4 regions of the Pseudoalteromonas sp. SG44-1 genome follow, and region 1 is predicted to be linked to each of the others. Evidence: predicted binding sites of a transcription regulator. Region 1 holds the regulator's gene; each other region holds the start of a gene.

Region 1 (5,527 bases):
GGTGTCACACGGAGCTGTTTTTGCCAACATACGCCTTACTTGAACAAATTGACCACTGTTAAGTGACTTGGTCACTTGTTTTAGTTGTTGTAGTGGGTAATCTTGTTCAAAAGCTTCTGGCATTGGCGTCCTTAAAAATTAATACGCTTGATAGGTAGGGTAACAGTTGTCGGTAATTAACGCGCTTGGTCTGTTTAATTAACGACTTTATTTAGTTTAACGCAATTTAGTGGTACTGACTACGAGCTATTCTTGTTCGTTAAAGCGTTGTGCGATCAACTCGCCAATTGCTGCAAGAGCAGGTTCAGCGTCCGGGCCTTCACATACAACTTTAACTTCTTTGCCTTGGCTACTTTCTAATAGCATTAAGCCGAGTACGCTATCGCCTGCGGCTTGTTTGTCATCTTGATGAAGTGTGATGCTGGCATCAAACTGCACAGCTAATTGCGCTAATACGCTGGCTGCGCGAGCATGTAAACCGAGTTTGTTTTTTATTAAAAATGTATCTTCTAAACGCATCAACATTCCTTACTGTAAACGTGAGTTGTTATTCTTGTTCACGATGGCGAATTTTCACATTGCTGTGGCTCATCGAGAAGCTTTCACCTATAGTTTGCGCTAGATAAACTGAGCGATGTTGACCACCGGTGCAACCAATAGCAATTGTTAAGTAACTGCGGTTATTACGCTCCAAATGCGGTAACCAAGTTTGTACAAAGGTTTGGATCTGCCAAGTGAATTTTTGTACGATACTATGGCTGGCTAAATAATCTTTTACTGGCTGATCAAGGCCTGTAAGTGGCTTAAGCTCAGGCTCCCAATGTGGGTTTGGTAAAAAGCGTGCATCAAAAACATAATCAGCTTCTTTTGGGATACCATATTTAAAACCAAATGATTCAAAGGTAATGATTAGTTTTTTATCTTTTTTCCCTAAAATCTTTTCACGGATTGACTCTGCAAGCTGGTGGACACTCAGATCAGTGGTATCAAGTATAAAGTCAGCGCGAGTAGTTAATACATCAAGTAATACTTTTTCTTGCTTGATAGCTAAATCCAGTGGCAAAGAGTCCAAAGATAATGGGTGTAAGCGGCGAGTTTCAGAAAAACGTTTGATCAGGGTTTGATCATCACTGTCTAAATAAAATAGCGTCGGATTTGCAAAACCAGGCAAGTATTCAAGAATATCGTTAAATTCTTCCTGCTCTTTCGGTAAATTACGGACATCAATACTGACGGCAATTTTGTCATAATTATCAGAGACACTGCGCACTAATGAAGGTAATAAGTTTACCGGAATATTATCTACACAATAATAGCCAAGATCTTCTACTACACGCAGAGCAACAGATTTACCTGAGCCAGAACGCCCACTGATGATGATTAACTCCATGTAAATTCTCCTTCATTTGGCTACGATTGCGCAGCAATTACGTGATACAAATCTTGGTCTGTTTTTGCGCTACGTAGTTGTTTACAAAAATCTTTGTCGTTGAGTTTATCAGCAATTGTGGCTAACGTCTTCAAATGAAGTTGGCTATCACCATCTGGCACGATGAGAGCTACAAATATATCAACTGGGCGATTATCTATCGCATCAAAATCAATCGGTGATTCACTCACTATAATTATTGCTAGCGGGTTTTCAACACCACTCATACGGCCATGAGGAATAGCAATACCACGACCAATACCCGTACTACCTAGTTTTTCTCTCGACAGTAGTGCGTTGAGGATTTCTTGTTGTGATAGCTGAGGAAGTTGTTCATGAGCCAATTGGCTGATAAATTCAATGATCCGTTTTTTGCTATTAAAAAGGACCGCAGCTTTACTGCAGTCCTGGCAAATAAGTGAGCTTAATTTCATAGTGTTAGTGTCGAGCGTGCTTCTCTTTGTGTTTAATTACCTGACGGTCAAGTTTGTCGATTAGTCCGTCAATGGCTGCATACATGTCTTGGTGCTCAGTTGAGGCAAATAATTCAGCGCCACTGACATGTAATGTGGCTTCTGCTTTTTGGCTTAGCTTTTCTACATCAAGAATGACATGGACATTATTGATATGATCAAAATGCCTTTCAAGCTTGGCAAACTTATTGTTTACATAGTCTCTTAATGAATCAGTAATTTCTACATGACGACCAGTTAAATTTAGTTGCATAAGCATTTTCCTCTTGTGATTTTACGCCTTAAATCAAACTTTTACGTTGATTTGACGGTGGAATAGCCAGTGACTCGCGGTATTTTGCAATAGTCCGTCTAGCTACTTTGATACCTTGCTCTGCCAATATATCTGCAATTTTACTATCACTCAATGGTTTCGCTGAGTTTTCTGCACTGATCAATTTTCTGATCAATGCTCGAATGGCTGTCGATGAGCATTCGCCGCCGTTCTCAGTACTTACATGGCTCGAGAAAAAATATTTTAACTCAAATATACCACGAGGGGTATGCATGTATTTTTGGGTGGTTACACGAGAAATTGTTGATTCGTGCATCTCAACCATTTCGGCAACGTCGTTTAGTACCATAGGGCGCATGGCCTCAGGGCCATGCTCAAAGAATCCTTGCTGCTGTTTAACAATGCAGTTGGTTACTTTGAGTAACGTCTCGTTACGACTTTCTAGGCTTTTAATAAACCATTTAGCTTCTTGCAAATGCGAGCGTATAAATTGGCTGTCAGTGCTTGATTTTACAGAGCGTGACATCGCCGCATATTGGCTGTTCACTCTAATTTTTGGCATGCTGTCTGGATTGAGTTCAACCACCCAGCGACCTTTAATTTTTTTCACCGAAACGTCAGGAATAACATACTCTGATTCTTCGCGTACTATGGTATCCGCAGGCTTTGGGTTAAGGCTGTGGATCAGTGTCATTACTTCTTTTAGTTCATCTTCTTTAAGCTTAGTCTTTTTCATCAAAGTGCGATAGTCACGACTAGCTAATAAATCGATATGATCAGTTAAAATCATTTTTGTCTCGCTAATCCAAGGAGTTGCAGGATCAAATTGATTTAATTGAATACATAAACATTCTTGTAGGCTGCGCGCAGCAATACCAACAGGGTCAAACAACTGAATGCGTTTTAACACTGCTTGCACTTCGTCGAGTTCGATTTCTTCTTCGTTATTACCTTGATTTAAGCTTTCTGCGATGTCTTCGCAGCTCAAGGTTAAAATACCTGAATCGTCAACGGCTTCAACAATCGCAATGGCAATGGCTTCATCGGTTGGACTAAAAGGTGTGAGTTGTAATTGCCACATTAGATATTCGTGCAAGGTTTCAGTTGAGGCACCTTGATAAATTGACTCATCTTCAGGCATTGGCCCAGATGACGTATTTGGCGCAGCACTCATGTATTCGTCCCAGGTGACGTCCATAGCCATTTCGTCACTTAAGGTCTCTTTACTTAATGCTTCGCTACTTTCTTGTTCATATTCGCTTGGCTTGTCGTCTGCTGATGCGCTAACGGTTAAGTCATCGTTATCTTGTTTTTGTTCGTTTTTACCAGCCGTGTCGTCTGAATATTCATGTTCTTCTAGCTCTAACAATGGATTGCTGTCGAGCGCTTCTTGAATTTCTTGCTGGAGATCCAATGTACTGAGTTGCAATAAGCGAATTGCTTGTTGCAGCTGTGGTGTCATTGTAAGTTGCTGGCCCATGCGCAGCTGGAGTGATTGCCTCATGTATCTCTAACAATCCTTTTATTGTTATCATCGTTAAGTCTAGCAGATACTTAGCCGAGCGTGGCTTTATAGCCTAAATTGCTCGCCCAGGTAAACATCGCGGACTGTTTGGTCGGCGAGTACATGCTCAGGGGTACCTGATGCAATTAACTCCCCATGAGAAACTATGTAGGCTTTTTCACAAACATCAAGGGTTTCTCGTACATTGTGGTCGGTAATAAGCACGCCAATACCACGGTTTTTAAGGTGTTCAATAATCTTCTTTATATCTAACACTGAAATAGGATCAACGCCAGCAAAAGGCTCATCAAGTAAGATAAATTTTGGGTTTGCGGCTAAAGCGCGTGCAATTTCAACTCGACGACGTTCACCGCCAGATAATGCCATACCTTGGCTGTCGCGGATATGTTGAATGCTAAACTCATCAAGTAAGCTGTCGAGCGCTTCTTCTCTGGCTTGTTTATTCAGCTCTTTACGAGTTTCTAAAATAGCCATCAGGTTTTGATAAACAGTTAATTTACGGAAGATGGATGATTCTTGTGGCAGGTAGCCAATCCCTAACCGTGCGCGACTGTGCATTGGCAGTAAGGTGATGTCATTATCATCAATACTGATTTTACCTTTGTCGCTTGGAACTAAACCCACAATCATATAAAAGGTGGTGGTTTTACCAGCGCCATTAGGACCCAATAAGCCAACAATGCTGCCTGCGCTAACTTCTAAACCCACGCTTTTTACAACTTGGCGACCTTTATAGCTTTTTGCTAGAAATTCAGCTTTTAATGTACTCATGGCTGCCCTTTAGATTTGTCTTTTTTACTGTCTACTGGTACCAAAATGGTGTGCACACGATCGCTTGAGCTTGCGCCTTTTTCAGCACTGATCAGTTGCTGGTCCATATCATAGGTAATGCTTTTGGCATTGATTTTTTGACCTGCCTGAGTGACTTGTGCATTGCCAACCAAGGTTAAATAGCGCTTAGCGACATCGTAACGGACTTCATCAGCACTGGCACTCATTACTGTGCCATCAGTTTGTTTTTCTTCAAAGTAAGCCGGACTGCCAGTTGCGACAAGTAGTTGTTTGTTATCGCCTAAATCTTCGCGCTTATGGACTTCAAGTCGATCCGCTTTGATACGGCGGTTACCATGAATGATTTCAACATTTTTTTCAAAAATACCGATATTGTCTTTCAGTTGGGCAAGCTGCGTGTCAGCACTGATAGAGACTTGATCTGCAGGTGGTGTCGTATTTTCAGCAAAGCTTGCAAAAGCAATGAATAAGCTTGGTATAACAAGCAAGTGAGCAAATTTATTGGTCATAATATATGGTTCGCGTATGGTTAATTAGTTCTACCACTTCGGCTTTTAAGTCGGCATGGAGACCGCGCCCAGTGATTTTTAAATTTGGTCCGATTAATTCAACTGGTTGTTCTGAACTCATGGTTTGTAGTTCAATATCAACCTGAATATTATCTGCGTTTATATGTTCAATCATGGCATTATTGGTCAGGTTTTTAGCAACCACATTACCTTCTAAAATTAATTGATGATTTTCATATAAGGTGGCTTCATCGGCATTAATTTGCCACGTCTGCTGTTGATTATAGAGTGTAAAAATAGGTTGTTCAAAGTAAGTGAACCCTAACTGTTGGTAGAGTTCCATTTTTGCAGCTGTTACTTTGTGGCTAATTTTACCTTGTTCATCAAATGCGGTTTGTTTTAATGCCACCGCAGTATAATCAGGTTTTGCTATTATATCTTCTTGGTGTTGTTTTATGGCGGTACTTTGATAAAAATACGGATACCACAGCCATACCATGCAGCCGACAAATAATACGCATAATA
Region 2 (5,527 bases), on a different contig from region 1:
GGATATTACGTTTGCTGCGGCTACCAATCAGCAGCTCTTGATTTTGTAAATACTGCGCTCTTACGAAATGTTTTGGTTTCATAATCAAACGTAAATGATGAGCTTCAATAACCTCCCCGCGACTTAAATTTTCAGTGGCTATAATCACAGGGGTGAGTTCAATCATACGTACATGAACATATTGACTCCAACCATTGAGGTCATCACATTTTATTTGTACGGTTATTTGGCGATTAAATGGCGGCTCAGTAGGAATATTAAATGCAAGGTCGCTGTTGCAGCCACGATCAGGTATCCGACTATCCAATGTTAGAGCATTGAGTTCCTTATCATCGGCGGTATTAGGGTCTAATTGATCATAGACATGGGATACAGCAAGTTCTTGCAATTGTTCTTTGCTATATGTTTGTGCATACAGTGGAGTAACTAGGCATAAGCTAGCAAGAAAATAAAAAACACTGTATCTTCGGCTTTTTTTTAACAAACTCATAATGTTTCGACTATGCTTATGGTTGAAAACAGGGTATAAATATTTAGCGTCAATAAACAGACGCTCCCGTGTAGTTATGTAGCTTTACAGAAAGAAAGCAATTATTGTTCCGTTCTTATTCGCTTTCTTCAGGAGATTGAAATGGCAGGCATTTTAGACTCAGTTAACCAACGTACTCAATTGGTTGGGCAAAACCGTCTTGAATTATTATTATTCAAGCTAAGAGGGCGGCAGCGCTTTGGTATTAATGTGTTTAAAGTGAGAGAAGTACTGCAATGCCCTCCTTTAACAAACATGCCGAAGTCGAATGCCTATGTAAGAGGTGTCGCACATATACGTGGGCAAACTATTTCTGTTATTGATTTATCAATGGCTGTAGGTGGCCCTGCGATCGAGAATATTAAAGATAGTTTTATTATCATTGCTGAATATAACCGCTCCGTACAAGGTTTTTTGGTTGGCGGCGTTGAGCGAATTGTAAATATGAATTGGGAAAAAATAATGCCGCCACCGTCTGGGGCTGGCAGATATTCGTATTTAACAGCAGTGACAGAAATTGAAAATGAGTTAGTCGAAATTCTTGATGTAGAAAAAATATTAAATGAAATTTGCCCGGTAAATACTGAAGTCAGTGCAGCAATAGCTAATGATGGTGAAATTCAAAAAGACTTAGGTGAGCGCATCGTATTTATTGCCGATGACTCTGCCGTTGCTCGTAATCAAGTCAAACGTGCTCTAGAGCCGTTAGGCGTGCAGACTGAGCTTGCTAAAAACGGGAAAGAAGCATTAATTCGCCTCCGGGAAATTGCTGCACTTGACTGTAAGCATGATATTACCGAGCGAGTTGGTTTATTGATCTCTGATGTTGAAATGCCAGAAATGGACGGTTATACCCTCACGGCTGAAATAAAAGCAGATCCAAAGTTAGCCCCATTACATGTTATTCTGCATACATCACTCAGTGGTGTGTTCAATCAAGCGATGATTGAAAAAGTGGGGGCTGATGACTTTATTGCTAAGTTCAATCCGGATGAGTTAGCTACAGCAGTGAAAAAATGGGTTCATTGTGACTAATTTGAAAAGGCGGTGTTACTTTGGAAAATAAGCATTTACAACAAAGTGAGTACGATCAGTTTCGTTCTTTTTTAGAGCAACAATGTGGCATTGTTTTGGGTGATAATAAGCTTTATTTAGTCAAAAGCAGGCTTGCTCCGCTAATGGTTCGTTTCAATGTTGAGTCATTGTCACAATTGGTCAGTAAAACACTGAGTCCGCATGAGCGGCAGTTACGTGCCGCAGTTGTTGATGCTATGACGACCAATGAAACTTTATGGTTTCGGGATCAATACCCGTTTGAACTATTACAAAGTAAGTTATTCCCAGAGCATAAAGAGTTGCGTCGACCGTTGAAAATTTGGTCAGCGGCAAGTTCCTCAGGACAAGAGCCATATTCTATTGCCATGTCGGTCGCTGAGTTTCAAGCTAAGCAGCCGGGTGTATTAAAAATGGGCGCGCAGATCATCGGCACCGATATTTCTAATACTATGTTAGATATGTGTAAACATGCAGAATATGACTCTCTTGCTTTAGCTAGAGGGCTGTCGGTAGAGCGCAGGAAGAAGTTCTTCAAAGATAGCGGCAATGGGATGGCGCAAGTTAACGACTCAATAAAAAAATTAGTGAGTTTTCGACACCTTAATTTATTAGATTCATACGCACTAATGGGCAAATTTGATATTATTTTTTGCCGTAATGTGCTGATTTATTTTGCACCTGAGGTGAAAGCCAAAATTATTGCTCAGTTTGCTCAAGCACTTAACCCTAAGGGGTATTTATTTTTAGGTGCTTCAGAGTCTATGTCAGGGTTAAGTAACGAGTTTGATATGGTACGCTGTAATCCTGGTATTATTTATCAAAAGAAATAACTTACCAGCGTAAATAACGCGCTAAAACGCAAGTAACTCAAGTCTCATCGGTAGTAAAGCCGAATCTAGAATACGATAAAACGATGTGCCTCCACATCGTTTTTCTTTTTAAATCAAAAATTAAACACATCATAAAACACTAACCTAGTTGGCTCACCTTTTGCATTAATCATCTTAAGTCAATTTTTTGGAGATGGTTATGGCTATCAGTTTTGATAAAGCATTTGGGGTTCATCCTCATGCAATGTTGATCCGTTCGCAACGTGCTGAGTTATTAGCAACCAATATCGCTAATGCTGATACGCCGGGCTATAAAGCGAAGGATATCGACTTTGCCTCAGCATTGAAAGCGGCAAAAAGCCACCAGCAAGGCGGCAATAACATGGTAACAACTAACCCGAATCACATTGCAGGTGGTAGTCGTTATATCGGTAATAGTGAAATGTTTCGTTCGCCAAATCAAGCAGATACAGGTGATGGTAACTCGGTTGATATACAAGTGGAACGAAACTTGTATACAAAGAACTCATTAGAGTATCAGGCAAGCCTGCAATTTATGAGTAGTAAAATTAAAGGCCTTAAAAAAGCCCTCGGTAGTCAAGGAGCCTAAGCATGAGTTTATATAACGTTTTTGATATTTCAGGTAGTGGTATGAGTGCGCAAAATGTGCGTTTGAACACCACCGCAAGTAATATTTCCAATGCCAATAGCATTAGCTCAAGCCAAGACAAAACTTACCGGGCGCGTCACCCTGTTTTTGCAGCTGAACTGATGAAAGCATCAGAATCAACTGGTAATACGCAGGGATCGTCTGTTGGCGTTAAAGTACTAGGCATTGTAGAGAGTAATAAACCACTGCAAATTGAATATAACCCAAATCACCCCAGTGCGGATGAAAATGGTTATATCTACAAACCTAACGTTAATGTCGTTGAAGAAATGGCTAATATGATTTCCGCCTCACGCTCTTATCAAACCAATGTGCAAGTTGCTGATGCAGCGAAGCAAATGTTAAGTAAAACACTGTTGCTTGGGCAGCGGTAATTGAGGGTTAGATTATGAGTAACGACATAAATACTGCATCATCAAGCTATATAGATTCGCTTCGTTGGCCGAGTAAACAAGAGGCTGACGAAAAGACTGGTGAAAAGAAAAGTGATGCATTAACGCAAGAGGATTTCTTTTCATTATTAACGCAGCAACTGTCGTTTCAAGATCCCAGTAAACCTGCGGACAACGACCAAATGATTGCACAAATGACGAACTTTACCATGGCAGAAGGTATCTCAAATTTAAATTCAAAGTTTGAGTCTTTGGCTGCTTCAATGACCTCTAATTCAGCGTTGCAAGCATCAACTCTGGTAGGCAAAAAAGCTTTAGTTGAATCAGATACATTAGATCTTAACAGCAGTGGTGATGTCTCGGGCATGATTGCTGTTGAAAGTCCCGTTAAAGATTTAAGGCTCAGTATTACAGATGCTTCCGGACAACTAGTGAGAGTAATTGAGTTAGGTGATAAACCTGCTGGTGGCTTACGTTTTAACTGGGATGGAAAAAATGAAGCCGGTGAGAGCCTTCCGCCAGGAGAATACAATATCAAAGCAGAGGGCAGCATGGGCGAAGAATTTACTAGTTTACCCATGGCCTCTTATAAAAATATTGATAGCGTCAATATTAATGGCGCTAACGGTATTATTATTAACACTAAAGAAGGGGCAGTTAAGCTGTCTGATGTCGCAGAAATTGCGTGATAAATTTTATTTATTTTTTAGCCTATTGGCTAAATTTTATAGGTTAGAGGTGAATTATGAGTTTTAATATTGCATTAACTGGCATTGCTGCCGCACAAAAAGATTTGGATGTTACTGCTAATAACATCGCTAATGTAAATACCTACGGTTTTAAAGAATCGAGAGCTGAGTTTGCCGATGTTTATTCATCATCAGTTTTTTCTTCGGGTAAAACTAAAAATGGTGATGGTGTACAAACAGCATCTGTAGCACAGCAGTTTCATCAAGGTTCAACATTAGGCACTAAAAATTCACTCGATCTTGCTATAGGAGGTGAAGGATACTTTGCTCTTAGCAATGAGTTAGGCTCACAAGATAAAACATTCACTCGTGCAGGGGCGTTTAAATTAGATAAAGATAACTTTATCGTTGACGCACAAGGTAATTACTTACAAGGCTTTCCTGTTGATGAAATTAGTGGAGATGCAACATCAGTAAGTTTAACCTCCTCTGGGGCGATTCAAATTCCTGATTCATCAGGTTCCCCGCGGGCTACCTCAAGTGTATATTCGTCATTTCGATTGGATTCGACCAAAGATACACCGACTATTACACCATTTGATCCAACTCAATCAGGGTCATATACTCACTCTACCTCAACCAATGTTTATGATTCGCTAGGTGAGCCGCATACTATGCAATTGTTTTTTGTGAAAACGGATGCAGCTGTTACAGGTAATGCTAATGAGTGGCAAACCTATGCCACGTTAGACGGTCAAGCATTCAATCCTGATGGAAGCTCGCAAGGCGCTACTGGACCATTTAATCCAATTTCAACATTTCAGTTTGATGCGAACGGCTTACCACTTAACACCAATGGTACCGCAAATACAGGCAATACATTTAACCCTGTTGTGTTAGATAGCACTAATTTGACAGGGTTTTTAAGCAATGGTGCTAGCTTTCCTAATAATGTAACTATCAACTGGCGTGATGAAGCAGGTACCTCTGCAAAAATCCCGACCCAGCATGCAGGCAAGTTTGAAAATAAAGTATTATCTCAAGATGGTGCTGCTGTGGGACGGTTGGCAAATATAGACATTGGTGTTGATGGAAAAATTGTTGCTTCTTATAGTAATGGTGACTCTAACTACCTAGGTCAAGTTGCGTTAGTCCGTTTTCCCAATTCACAGGGGTTACAACAAGTAGGCAATACGTCATGGAAGAAAAGTTTAACTTCAGGTGACCCTGTAGCGGGTGAAGCAAATTCAGGCGCATTTGGTAAGATTAGCTCATCAGCATTAGAGCAATCAAACGTGAACTTAACCAATGAGCTTGTTGATTTGATCAGCGCACAGCGTAACTTCCAAGCTAACTCGCGT
Region 3 (5,527 bases), on a different contig from region 1:
GCGCTGCTACTCGCAGGGTTTCTTTTCCTTCGCTAGTGCCCAGTTCATCTGCGGTGGTGGTTGAAAACACACCAAGCAATGTACCTTCAATTAGTGGAATATGCTTTTTGGCCGTTTCTTCATTCACATCACCGCGCACTAATAATTGCACTTTTATTTGCACAATACGGTCACGACTTGCACCTGGTACGTTAAAAATAAAAGGTCGAGGCATCGCAACATATAAAGCACTGCCAACCTTTGCACCACTGCCACTTACCTCTGCAGTTTCAGTTGCAGGTGCAACCGATTCGTCTGCAAGTGTTTCAGGAGCAGCGTCTGAGCCTGACATCAAGAAAAAGCCAGCGGCACCACCAATTACCAATACCGCAGCAATAATAATTATAATCAGCTTTTTTTTACTTTTACTGCCATCTTCAATTTCTAAATTTGCTTCTTCAGCCATGCCGCTTTCCTTTATGCCTTGATAATAGCGATATTACGAGTGTCACCGCGCACCATCAAGTTATTTATTTTTATAGTCTTATACCTCATATAATAGCAGGTGTTAGGCATAGTAATCTATTGATGATGAAGATTGTTGCCCAGAGCCGCGAATTGGTTGCTGAGTTAATGCAGTTTCCTCTTCATTTTGTTGCTGATTTGCCTGTTGACCACGACCATTTTGTTGTCCGTCACCACCAGTATCACTTTGACTATTCCCCTGCTGGATACTGCTTTCACCCAGTTCAATTCCCTGCTGCGCTAACATTTCCCGTAATCTCGGCATTGATTGCTCAAGGGCTTCTTTGGCTTGCTGATTTTGCACCACAAAGTTAATGTGAGCTTGTTCTGCATCGCTACGAATACGAATTTGCATACTGCCCATTTCTGGCGGATCAAGACGTATTTCAGCTTCTTTATTATTAATGCTTAACAATGCACTCACTCGTTCTTGCAGTAACTTGGCAGCATCACTTTTCATGATATTCAACGCTTGTAACGCAGTTGGATCAATATTTATTTGTCTTGTCTGTGATGTAGGACTCGCTTGCTGAGCATGCATTACTTGCATATCAGCCAAAGCTTGTTGATAACTTTGCTCACTCCCTTCTACAGCCGTGGCTGTTGTAACTGCAGTGGTTAATCCGGTGAGCTGGCCAAACAATTGATTTACACGTGCCAATGTGTTGTCGCGCACAGGGCTTTGCTCTGCTTTAATATTTTCAGCAAATTGCTCGCTTTTTAGAACATTATCTTGTACTGCCAGTTTCACTTCTTGCTCTTTGCTTGCAGCCTTTATAAGTGCATATTGTGGCGCAGATACTTTATTTGTATCTGATTTAGCGGTGCTGCTATTGGTAGTTGTAGTGCTTGCTAAATTATCTGCCATTGACTGAACCGTCAATTGAGCTTTTGACTCAGTCCTTTTTTCAGTACTCTCTGGCTGGGCTAATTCAGTAATCGCCTTATTGATCTGAGTTAATAAAGCCCCTTTGGGCTGCTCATTGCTCACAAAATTTCGTAATTGCTGGCTTAATGCCTGTTTTTGCATAGGGCTTAACAGCGAAATATCTTTACTTAGTTGAGTTAGCTCTGCGGTGTTAATTGTCGCAACTGCAGTGGTAGGTTTTGCAGCTTCTTTACTATTAAGCGCTACAAATTCAGCCAGCATTTTTTTTAAGTCAGTTATGTTAGCCGGTGATGGATCTTGCTGACGAATGACATCAACCTGAGTTTGCAGCTGTTTTTGCTGCTCCGGTGTTAAGCTCGCCAACAGTGGATTTTCATTTTTTTGCACAGTTGTCGTTGAGTTAAGTAATACCTTGCTGATTTGCTCTAATACAGCACTATTATTACGCTTTGACTGTTCAGCTGCTTTTTCTGATACATCAGTTTGAGAGCTTGAAGCAACACCTTTAACCGCTTCAGCGTCCATTGCTACTTCAGTGGCACTTTTGATTGCTTGTTTAGCGTTAGCAGTAACGTTAGTAACTGCTGCATCTGCACTTAGTGCTGCGCTCTGTTGAGGTTTTCCTTGCTGAGCAAGCATAGCGTCGGAACCTTTAGCTAATACTTCACTGTCTTGTGGTTTACCTTGGCTTGTATTTCCAGCAGCAATTATTTGAGCTGCGTCATTGTCAACTTGCCCGCTTTTTAACGTAGTTGTAGTCGCAACTGCTTGTTGGATTGTTGGCTGCATTGCCATCGCTTTATTTTGCGATGTCTCTTTTGCGACTTGAATATCATCAATAATAGGAGTAACTGCATCATCAGGCGGAGTGTTCCCCTTTAGCTGAAGTTGTTTATCAATTGCCTCTGCCAGCACCTTTTTTTCTGTAAGTAACGATGGTTTTAGCTGTTTATCGACTAATTGTGCAATCGGATCATCAGTAGCAGGAGTCTCTGTATCAATAATAGGCGTAACATCATCAATTGGACGGGCTCCAGTGACTTTAACAAGCGTAGGGTCTATTTTTTCCTCGCTGTATTTCCCCAACTTTGAAAGTAATGAGGAATTTTCGACAGTTGGCGTATTATTTACCCGAGTGTCCATGTTATTAGCCGCCGTTATTTGCGCAAGCATTGCATCACCAGACATCGCATTTTCATCACTGTTGTCAGCAGACGTTTCTTGTGCTTTTTCAGCAACAATTACGGCTTCTGCTGAACGTGCCTCAGCACCCGTTGAATTAACCTTTATAGATGTTTCCGCAGCATTATTGGCACTTTGTAATTGGCTAAAAAAGTCACTATCAGTGCTTTCTTTATCTGCTGCTGCACCACCTTTGGCACTGTCTTTTTTATTTAACTGAACATCCTGCTCAGTTGAGATAAACACTGAAAGATCACTAATAGCCATAATTCACCTAGATTAAAAGTGGCAATTTGCCGCCGCAGTTTGCCAGAATAAATACTTATTACATTAAACAAGCAAATAATATGCCTAAGCTGATTTGAATTAATAAATAACCCTATTTTGGGCAATAGGCTATAAAACGCGACGTCTTTGGTAAAATTGATTTGCGGAAAATTCATCAAGCATTTTTTGTTCATTTTTTTGTGCGATCACATTCGCTTTAAGTTGCTGTTTTTCTATTAACTTAGCAACCGCTTTAGCCTTAATCTGCTGTTTCAGCCATAAACTTTGGCGTTGTGAGACAACTTGTTTAGCAGTACTAACTGTATTCGCTTGTTGACGAATGGCTTCTTCGATTTTGGCAATGAAAGCATGATATTGACTAAACCCGGCGCTACTTAAACCGGACTTTCCTTTTACATGTAATTGCTGAGTATATTCTAAGCGAAAGTTATTCAAGCCTTGCAATTTTTGTTGATTGCCTTGCAAGTTTTGCTGCGCTTGTAAATAATTTATCCGTAAAGCTTCTTCTTTATCATTTTCTATTTTCAGCAATAAACTGAGCTTATTGGTTGCCATTATGCTTGTCCTAATAATTGCGCAAGCCCTTGTAGGCCATCGTCATAGCTGATCACATCCTTCATGCCTTGTTGTAAAAATGCATTCACTCTTGGCATCATATTAATGGCCTGATCAAGCATTTGGTCGGTGCCTTTTTGATAAGCACCTAAAGTAATCATATCTTTATTTTGCTGGAACATTGAATACACTTGTTTTAACACTCGCGCTTGTTGCATATGTGCTTCTGAGACAACTTGTGGCATCACCCGTGAAATCGATTTTTCTATATCAATAGCAGGATAATGACCACTGTCAGCGAGCTCTCTGGATAACACGATATGACCGTCTAAAATGGCTCGCGCCGCATCAGCAATCGGATCTTGCATATCATCCCCTTCACTCAGTACAGTAAAAAACGCTGTGATAGAGCCTTGCCCTTCGCCGCCATTACCAGCACGTTCCACCAGCGCGGGTAGCTTTGCAAACACTGAAGGCGGATAACCTTTAGTCGCTGGTGGTTCACCAACCGCAAGCGCTATTTCGCGCTGCGCCATGGCATAACGCGTTACAGAATCCAGTAGCAATAAAACATTTAAACCTTGATCGCGAAAGTACTCCGCGATAGTTACCGCACTTTCACAGCCTTTTAATCGCATTAATGGTGATGCATCAGCGGGCGCGGCAACTACGACAGAACGTTTACGCCCTTCCACACCGAGTATTTCTTCGATAAATTCTTTTACTTCGCGGCCACGCTCCCCCACTAAACCAACAACTATTACATCCGCTTCTGAGCCTCGGGTCATCATACCCAGTAATACCGACTTACCCACGCCTGAGCCTGCAAATAGCCCCATGCGCTGGCCTTGGCCAACAGTTATCACTGAATTAATAGCGCGTACGCCAACATCCATCGGCTGCGTAATTGGTCGTCGAGATAATGGGTTAATGGAATTTTGTGCAAATTTTAAGTAATGCTCTGCTTTAATAGCTCCAAGCCCATCCAACGGACGCCCTAAGCCATCAACAACACGACCAAGTAAACACATACCAACAGGCAGTCCGGTATCATTTACTTGTGGGATAACTCGCGCACCAGGTAGTACACCAGAAATATGGTCATTTGGCATCAAGTAAAGCGTCTGGTCATTAAAACCAACAATTTCAGCATCAACAAAACCATGCATGGTTTCAATTTTACATTGGCTGCCAACTGGCGCGCGTAATCCTTTCGCCTCTAATGTTAACCCTACAACACGGGTTAAAATTCCCGCAACAGCAGGCGTTGGACTATGAATATGTTTTTGATACTGTTGTAAACGTTCACTTAATGGGCGTGGTTGAGAACTCATTGCAAACCAAAAATAGCGTTAGATACCACTACTATGCAAAAAACTATCCAACGTTTCTTTGACGCGGGTTTTTATAGTCATATCAATAGATGATTGTGGTGTTTTTACTTGGCAACCACCGCGATCTAAAGTCGGCTCTGCAACTAACTGCCAATGGTTTTCAGCTAGTGCAGCTTCACCATAACTATTTTTAACCAGTTCAATGTCTTCAGGGTGTAAATGAATACGCACACTTTGCTGCTCATTGGCTAACGCATCGATACACTGCTTTAAACTTTGCAAAATAATTTCAGGGGAGGTTTTAATTTCTTGATAAACTAACGCTTCGGTTAGCATTACGGTTAACTGTACAAGTTGCTTTTCGGCGTCATCATCGACTTTAGCTAATGGCGCTGACAAACTATCCAACAATGCTTTTAGACCCGTTAGCTGTTCTTCAATCAGTGGTTTTACTTCTTCTTGACCTTGTGTTTTACCAAGCTCAATGCCTTCTTTATAACCGGCTTCTTTTCCCTCACCTACGCCTTTTTCAAAACCATCAATATAACCCTGCTCGTGGCCTTGTTTTAAGCCTTCTTCGTAGGCATCTTGACGAATTCGTTCCAGCTCAGCCATCGTTAACGAAGGCAGCTCAGGCTCTTCGGGCTCTAGTGCTTGTTCACTTTCTTCAAGCTCTTTACGATATAAATCGGCCAGCGGTGTACCAAACGCCGTTGAACGACCATCGAATTTTCGAGTGTCTTGCGTAACATCTGGAATTGGCCAGTTTTCTAAT
Region 4 (5,527 bases), on a different contig from region 1:
TATCAAACAATCGTTGTGCCGCGCTTAATAAGCTTTCATCAGCATCACTATGTAACTTAATACCTTGCATTTTACTGGTTAATGGAAATTTTGCTAACAGTGTAAATTCGTCAATCATCGTTTGTTTAAATTGCATGTGTTCACCTTGTCTTTAGAAAATTATTTTTGTGGATTTTACCCTAACACATTTTATGGCCAAGTCACCCTAAAACCCTAAGTGGGCTGGTTTAAACGCATTTAATTGCAACTGAAACTAGTATTTTGGGGTAACTTAGGTATAAGCTTAGTGTAGTTATTTTTTAATGCAAAGGCTAAATATGCGAATTATAACGATTATAGGCATCTGTTTTATCAGTGTAATTTACTCGGCTAATAGTTTCAGTAATAATCAAAAACCAGCCTTGTTTCTTGACGCAAAAAATAAAGTTAGCGAGCAGCAACTCTGTTGGTTTGAAGATCAACGCTACAGTGAAGGTGCGATTATTTTAATGGCTAATGTGCGGGTGATCTGTGCAGCAAAAAACCCTCATCACAATAATAGCGCGTTAAATTGGTTAATGCTCAACGAGCAAAATGAAATTATTTACCCAACCGCCCCTAAAACAATTCGCGTTAATTAATAGAATTGGTATCAACGCACAGTTACGTTACAATAGCAGCGACTTTTATCAAGCAATAGTGACTTATGAATCAGCAAGCAAACAACCCGTTACATGGCATTACACTCGAACAAATAGTAGTAAAACTCGAGCAAACACTTGGCTGGAAAGCAATGGGTGAGCATGTTGATATTCGCTGTTTTAAATCTGACCCAAGTGTAAAATCGAGCCTTAAATTTTTACGTAAAACACCTTGGGCGCGTACCAAGGTCGAGCAGTTATACCTCGATAACTGTGTCGATGCACAACCGCAAAACAGCGGTTTTGTGTGGCCTAGTATTAAAAAGAAGTAACAGCCATTGCGCGTTATAGCTTATAACGCGCAACAAGTTCAGTTACTCGACCTGCTCTGCACAGATCACCGCCAGTGATTGCGGAGTAATTTCAATGATCAATTTATCAGCACTTTTAACTTCACCATCAAGTACATATTTTATTTCCTGAGTCGCCGATATTGCAACGCGGCGCGCATTGGTATGATGTGAATTAATCGCAAAATGTGCTTGGGTAATACTGCTAAATACCAGCTCAGCAATACTTAATACATTGGCTGATGCGTCTTGGTTTGGAGTGAGCCAATTAACATCGAGCAAGCCATCGTAATGATCTGGCTGTCCCCCACCTTGCGCTAGTAAAGTAGTAAAAGGTGCAGCATTAGCGACAATTAAACTATTGGTATGTATTTGCTGCGGCTCGTTATCATCTAGCTGTACGGTGAAATCTTGGGCTTTTTGTTCACCCAAAGCTTGCCAGAAGCCCTGTAAATATGCGAACTGACCAAGCTCATTTTTAGTATCCCGATCGGCTTTTTCAATCATGTGTTGTTCAAAGCCAATCCCTGCTAACAACAACATCAACTCACCATTGCAATATGCTGTATCCATTTGCTTGGTTTGCCCTTCAATAATCAAATCACATGCTACTTCCACAGGGATCAACTTTGACTTAATTCCCATTAACACATGTGCTAGAGCATTGGCCGTGCCAAATGGGATAATACCTAATTTACAGTCTGTGTTTACCAAAACACTTGCCACTTCTGCCACTGTGCCATCGCCGCCGCAGGCGATGATCATATCTGGTTTATCAGCTATCGCTTGTTTGGCCAACACAATCCCATTTTGCTCGACTGATGTGATCATCACTTTTAAGTTATAATAAGCAGATAAACGCGCAACAATTAAATGCTCTTTTTGCTGCCATAACTTAGTGCCGGAAACTGGATTAGCAATTAATACCGCTTTATTTTTGATTAATAACTCACCCTTTTTATGGCGTTTAACTAGTTGACGCAGTTGGTGTTTATTTAAATTAGCGGTTTCGCGTGTTTCTTTTATTTGCGCAAGCACTTGATGTACATCAGCCTCCTTATTTTGACTGAGTAAATAAGCCGCCATCACAAACACTGAACGACCACGACCCAACGCACAATGCACCACCACACGACGATTATCTTTAATATGATGGGCAATCCAGTTAATCGCTTGATTAAGCTGCGAACGTGTTGGGACTCGATGATCAAGCACTGGGATATTTAAATAGTTTATGTTTTCTTGTGTTGATGACCATTCAAGTCCATCAAATTCACAGGTTACATCTAAAATCGCGGTAATACCGTTATCTTTTAAAGTATCTATATCTGAAGGGAATAAGCGACAGGCTAAAAATAAGTGTTCGTTAATTTGTTGTAATGGCGGTACTTTATCGTGCTTTCGGCTCCACGCGTTATAAACTTGTGCCCCCAATAAAAAAGGTATGAAAGCCCAACGAATGTAAAACGGGATAACACCGTTTTCTCGTTTACGAAAAATTTTTGCAATATTAAAAAAATAGGCACCGCTTACCAGTAATAGAGATAAAGCCGTCCAATAGAATAGCAGCGAAAAATAGCTAGGACTAACCTGCCACCCCATAATGATAAATACAATTGCCAGTAATAAGTAACTTATTGCGGCCCACATAAACGCTCCTTTTGTCGTTAGTTATACCCAAACAGAAATGCAATCTATGCGCCACTAATAAAATTTCACAGAAATAAATATTCATATATATTTCATAGCATTAAGATATCAACTGATTAGTTTAGTGATACTTCCTGTGTTTACATACGTTATTTTTACACACCTTTGCAGCTAACTTACACAGTTGAAAGTATAGATTATTAAATAATTTAGACCATAAAAAAGCCTAGGTTATAAATAACCTAGGCTTTTTATAAAAACATATCGTTTAACTTTACACGTCGATTTTGGTTAACCAGCCATGGGTGTCTGGTGCTTTACCCCATTGAATATCGTTAAGGGCTTGGCGCAAACGCATTGTCGTTGGCCCTGCTTCACCACTGCCCACTTTGTATTCTTTATCATTATGAATAAAAGTACCCACTGGGGTTAATACCGCAGCAGTGCCAGATAAAGCAGCTTCAGTACCCGGTTTTGCAGCACGCTCAAGTAATTCAGTGACTGTAAAATTGCGCTCGGATACTGTCATACCTAAATCTTTAGCTATGGTTAAAATACTGCTGCGCGTCACGCCATGTAAAAAGGTGCTATCTAGCGCTTTAGTAATAATTTCATTACCATCAATTAAAATAAAGTTTGCGGCACCAGTTTCTTGTACATCACCGCCTGGGCAGAATAGAATTTGGTCGGCTTGATGTTGCAAGCGTGCTGCCGTAATGGGTGCTAATGCACTAGCGTAGTTACCACCACTTTTGATCATACCCATGTGCGGGGCACAGCGCATACCATCTTCTTCTAGTAATACTCGCAGCGCAGTCGCGCCACCAGCAAAGTAATCACCCACAGGTGATAATAGCACATACAATAATGAACTTAATGACGGCACAGCCGCTTTACCAATGGCAGCTTCAGTACCGATATGAGTTGGACGAATATACATAGAGCCCGGTGGTAACGGCGTTTCATCAGCATACTGGCGGACAATATCAATGATCATTTTTTCAAGCTTGGCTCCATCAACTTCAGGTAAGCTTAATAAATGCGAGCTTTGTTTCATGCGGGCAATGTTAGCGTCCATGCGGAAAATATAGACTGAGCCGTCTTCATGGCGAAATGCTTTTAACCCCTCAAAACATGTACTTGAATAGTGAAGAACATGTGCACCAGCATGAAGTTCAATTTTATCTGACGGAACAACAGAGCTTTCGCTCCAAGCGTTATCAGTAAAACGTGCTTGAATCATCTGCGGCATAAATACGGTACCGAATGCGGCCATTTTAATCTCTCTTATGTGGTCTACTTTTACCCCATTGTATGACATTCATGCACTGTTTAACCATAACTAAAACAAGGCATTTATTGGAAGTAACAGGATTTTTTGCAATTTCGTCAGTATTTAACTTTGGTAGGTCCTATTATTCTGCTTTGCGGCGTCATTTCCAGCTCTCTAAACGATGAATGTAGGACTGCAGTCTCAGATATAAAACTGATCGCCGCAACTTGATAAGCCGTATTTTACTGCTAGGCTAACTGGTGGAAAAGCATGAAAATAATGATAAGCACCCATCATTTAGTTGGTTTTTTGCATCCATTTTACATCATCATACGTTTACTAACTGACAATAATAATAGGAACTCTATGGAAACCGACGAATTATTACCTCTACTAAGTGCAACCGCGCAGGGCAATAAACAGGCATTTGCTAAATTGTATAATGCCACAAGCGCAAAGCTGTTTGCGATCAGCTTAAAAATGTTAAGCAATCGTGCTCATGCCGAAGAAGCGCTGCAAGATGCATTTGTGAAAATTTGGCACAATGCATCTGATTATCAAGTAACCAAAGGCACAGTGATCAGCTGGATGATCAGCATTGTTCGTTATCGTAGCTTAGACTCTTTGCGCTATCACAAAGTGCGTAAAGAGCAATCCTTAGATGACGACTCTGCAATCTCAGATGATTTAACTGACTCACCTTTAGCTATTGATTACGAAGATAAAAGTAAACTCGTTGATTGTATAGAGCAACTAGATGAACAGCAAAAACAAGCGATCCACTTAGCCTACTACAAAGGCTTGACTCACAGTGAGTTAGTTGATCATATTGATACTCCGCTTGGCACAGTAAAAAGCTGGATCAGACGCGGCCTGCAACAGTTGCAAAGGTGCTTAACGTTATGAATTATGACAATCAAAAACTCATCGATATGTTGGCGGCTGAATACGTGTTAGGGACCTTAAAAGGCTCTGCTCGTAAACGCTTTCAACGTTTAATGCTCTCATCAAATCGTGTTCGAGAAGCAACCTGGATGTGGGAGCAACATTTAAATAATTTAGCCAGCTCAATCAAATCTGTGCCGCCAGATAGCCACGTTTGGGAAGCAATTTCACAGCGTATTGACCCACAGCAAGCAGTGGTACCAAACAATGTTATTCAACCTAAAACAAGTATTTGGCAAGCGTGGTCGTTAATTGCTACCGCAGCAAGTATCGTATTAGCTTTGATTATTTGGCAGCCACAAACGCCTGTCGGGCAAAACACTCAGCAAATTGCGCTGTTTAAAGATGCCAGCGAAAAACCATTATGGTTTATCGATATCAACGAACAAGGTTTATCAATAAAAGCCAGCGACAAATTGACCGCCAGAACTGATAAGGATTATGAACTGTGGATGATATTAAAAGGTCAAGATGCACCTATTTCGTTGGGCCTTTTACCAAAAGATGGCGTTAAATCGCTATTAAAAGACTCACGTTTCAACGCGCAAGATATCGCATTACTTGCCATAAGTTTAGAACCTATTGGAGGCTCACCAACAGGCTCTCCCACCGAAGTACTTTACACAACTGAGTTAATTTTACTGTAAGTAAACCAACAACACGCAATAAAAAGCCAGCAAAAGCTGGTT

What was found. Region 1 encodes sigma-54, which starts transcription at its own class of promoters, with help from an activator protein. Its sites were predicted from a motif close to GTTGGCACGNNNNTNGNNT; they were not measured.
Region 2: flgB (flagellar basal body rod protein FlgB) is a predicted target of sigma-54. The motif match lies at 2,563-2,581, and genes of this name have one in related genera.
Region 3: H5187_RS06745 (flagellar hook-length control protein FliK) is a predicted target of sigma-54. The motif match lies at 2,912-2,930, and genes of this name have one in related genera.
Region 4: H5187_RS05870 (diacylglycerol kinase family protein) is a predicted target of sigma-54. The motif match lies at 2,658-2,676, and genes of this name have one in related genera.

What each region holds. Positions count from the first base shown of each region.
Region 1 covers NZ_JACJEW010000051.1:8,917-14,443, forward strand. Annotated here, with positions in the region: gene mgtE (magnesium transporter) at 1-123, opposite strand, end outside; gene H5187_RS18470 (HPr family phosphocarrier protein) at 247-519, opposite strand; gene rapZ (RNase adapter RapZ) at 548-1,390, opposite strand; gene ptsN (PTS IIA-like nitrogen regulatory protein PtsN) at 1,411-1,863, opposite strand; gene hpf (ribosome hibernation promoting factor) at 1,868-2,155, opposite strand; gene H5187_RS18490 (RNA polymerase factor sigma-54) at 2,184-3,680, opposite strand; gene lptB (LPS export ABC transporter ATP-binding protein) at 3,747-4,472, opposite strand; gene lptA (lipopolysaccharide transport periplasmic protein LptA) at 4,469-5,002, opposite strand; gene lptC (LPS export ABC transporter periplasmic protein LptC) at 4,992-5,527, opposite strand, start outside.
Region 2 covers NZ_JACJEW010000078.1:7,254-12,780, forward strand. Annotated here, with positions in the region: gene flgA (flagellar basal body P-ring formation chaperone FlgA) at 1-490, opposite strand, end outside; gene H5187_RS21230 (chemotaxis protein) at 632-1,564, shown strand; gene H5187_RS21235 (protein-glutamate O-methyltransferase CheR) at 1,585-2,415, shown strand; gene flgB (flagellar basal body rod protein FlgB) at 2,615-3,025, shown strand; gene flgC (flagellar basal body rod protein FlgC) at 3,028-3,459, shown strand; gene H5187_RS21250 (flagellar hook assembly protein FlgD) at 3,474-4,166, shown strand; gene flgE (flagellar hook protein FlgE) at 4,223-5,527, shown strand, end outside.
Region 3 covers NZ_JACJEW010000010.1:52,237-57,763, reverse strand. Annotated here, with positions in the region: gene fliL (flagellar basal body-associated protein FliL) at 1-445, opposite strand, end outside; gene H5187_RS06745 (flagellar hook-length control protein FliK) at 548-2,842, opposite strand; gene fliJ (flagellar export protein FliJ) at 2,972-3,418, opposite strand; gene fliI (flagellar protein export ATPase FliI) at 3,418-4,752, opposite strand; gene fliH (flagellar assembly protein FliH) at 4,771-5,527, opposite strand, start outside.
Region 4 covers NZ_JACJEW010000008.1:105,428-110,954, reverse strand. Annotated here, with positions in the region: gene H5187_RS05885 (TIGR02647 family protein) at 1-136, opposite strand, end outside; gene H5187_RS05880 (DUF1496 domain-containing protein) at 318-620, shown strand; gene H5187_RS05875 (VF530 family DNA-binding protein) at 686-952, shown strand; gene H5187_RS05870 (diacylglycerol kinase family protein) at 995-2,620, opposite strand; gene H5187_RS05865 (branched-chain amino acid aminotransferase) at 2,895-3,896, opposite strand; gene H5187_RS05860 (sigma-70 family RNA polymerase sigma factor) at 4,260-4,799, shown strand; gene H5187_RS05855 (anti-sigma factor domain-containing protein) at 4,796-5,485, shown strand.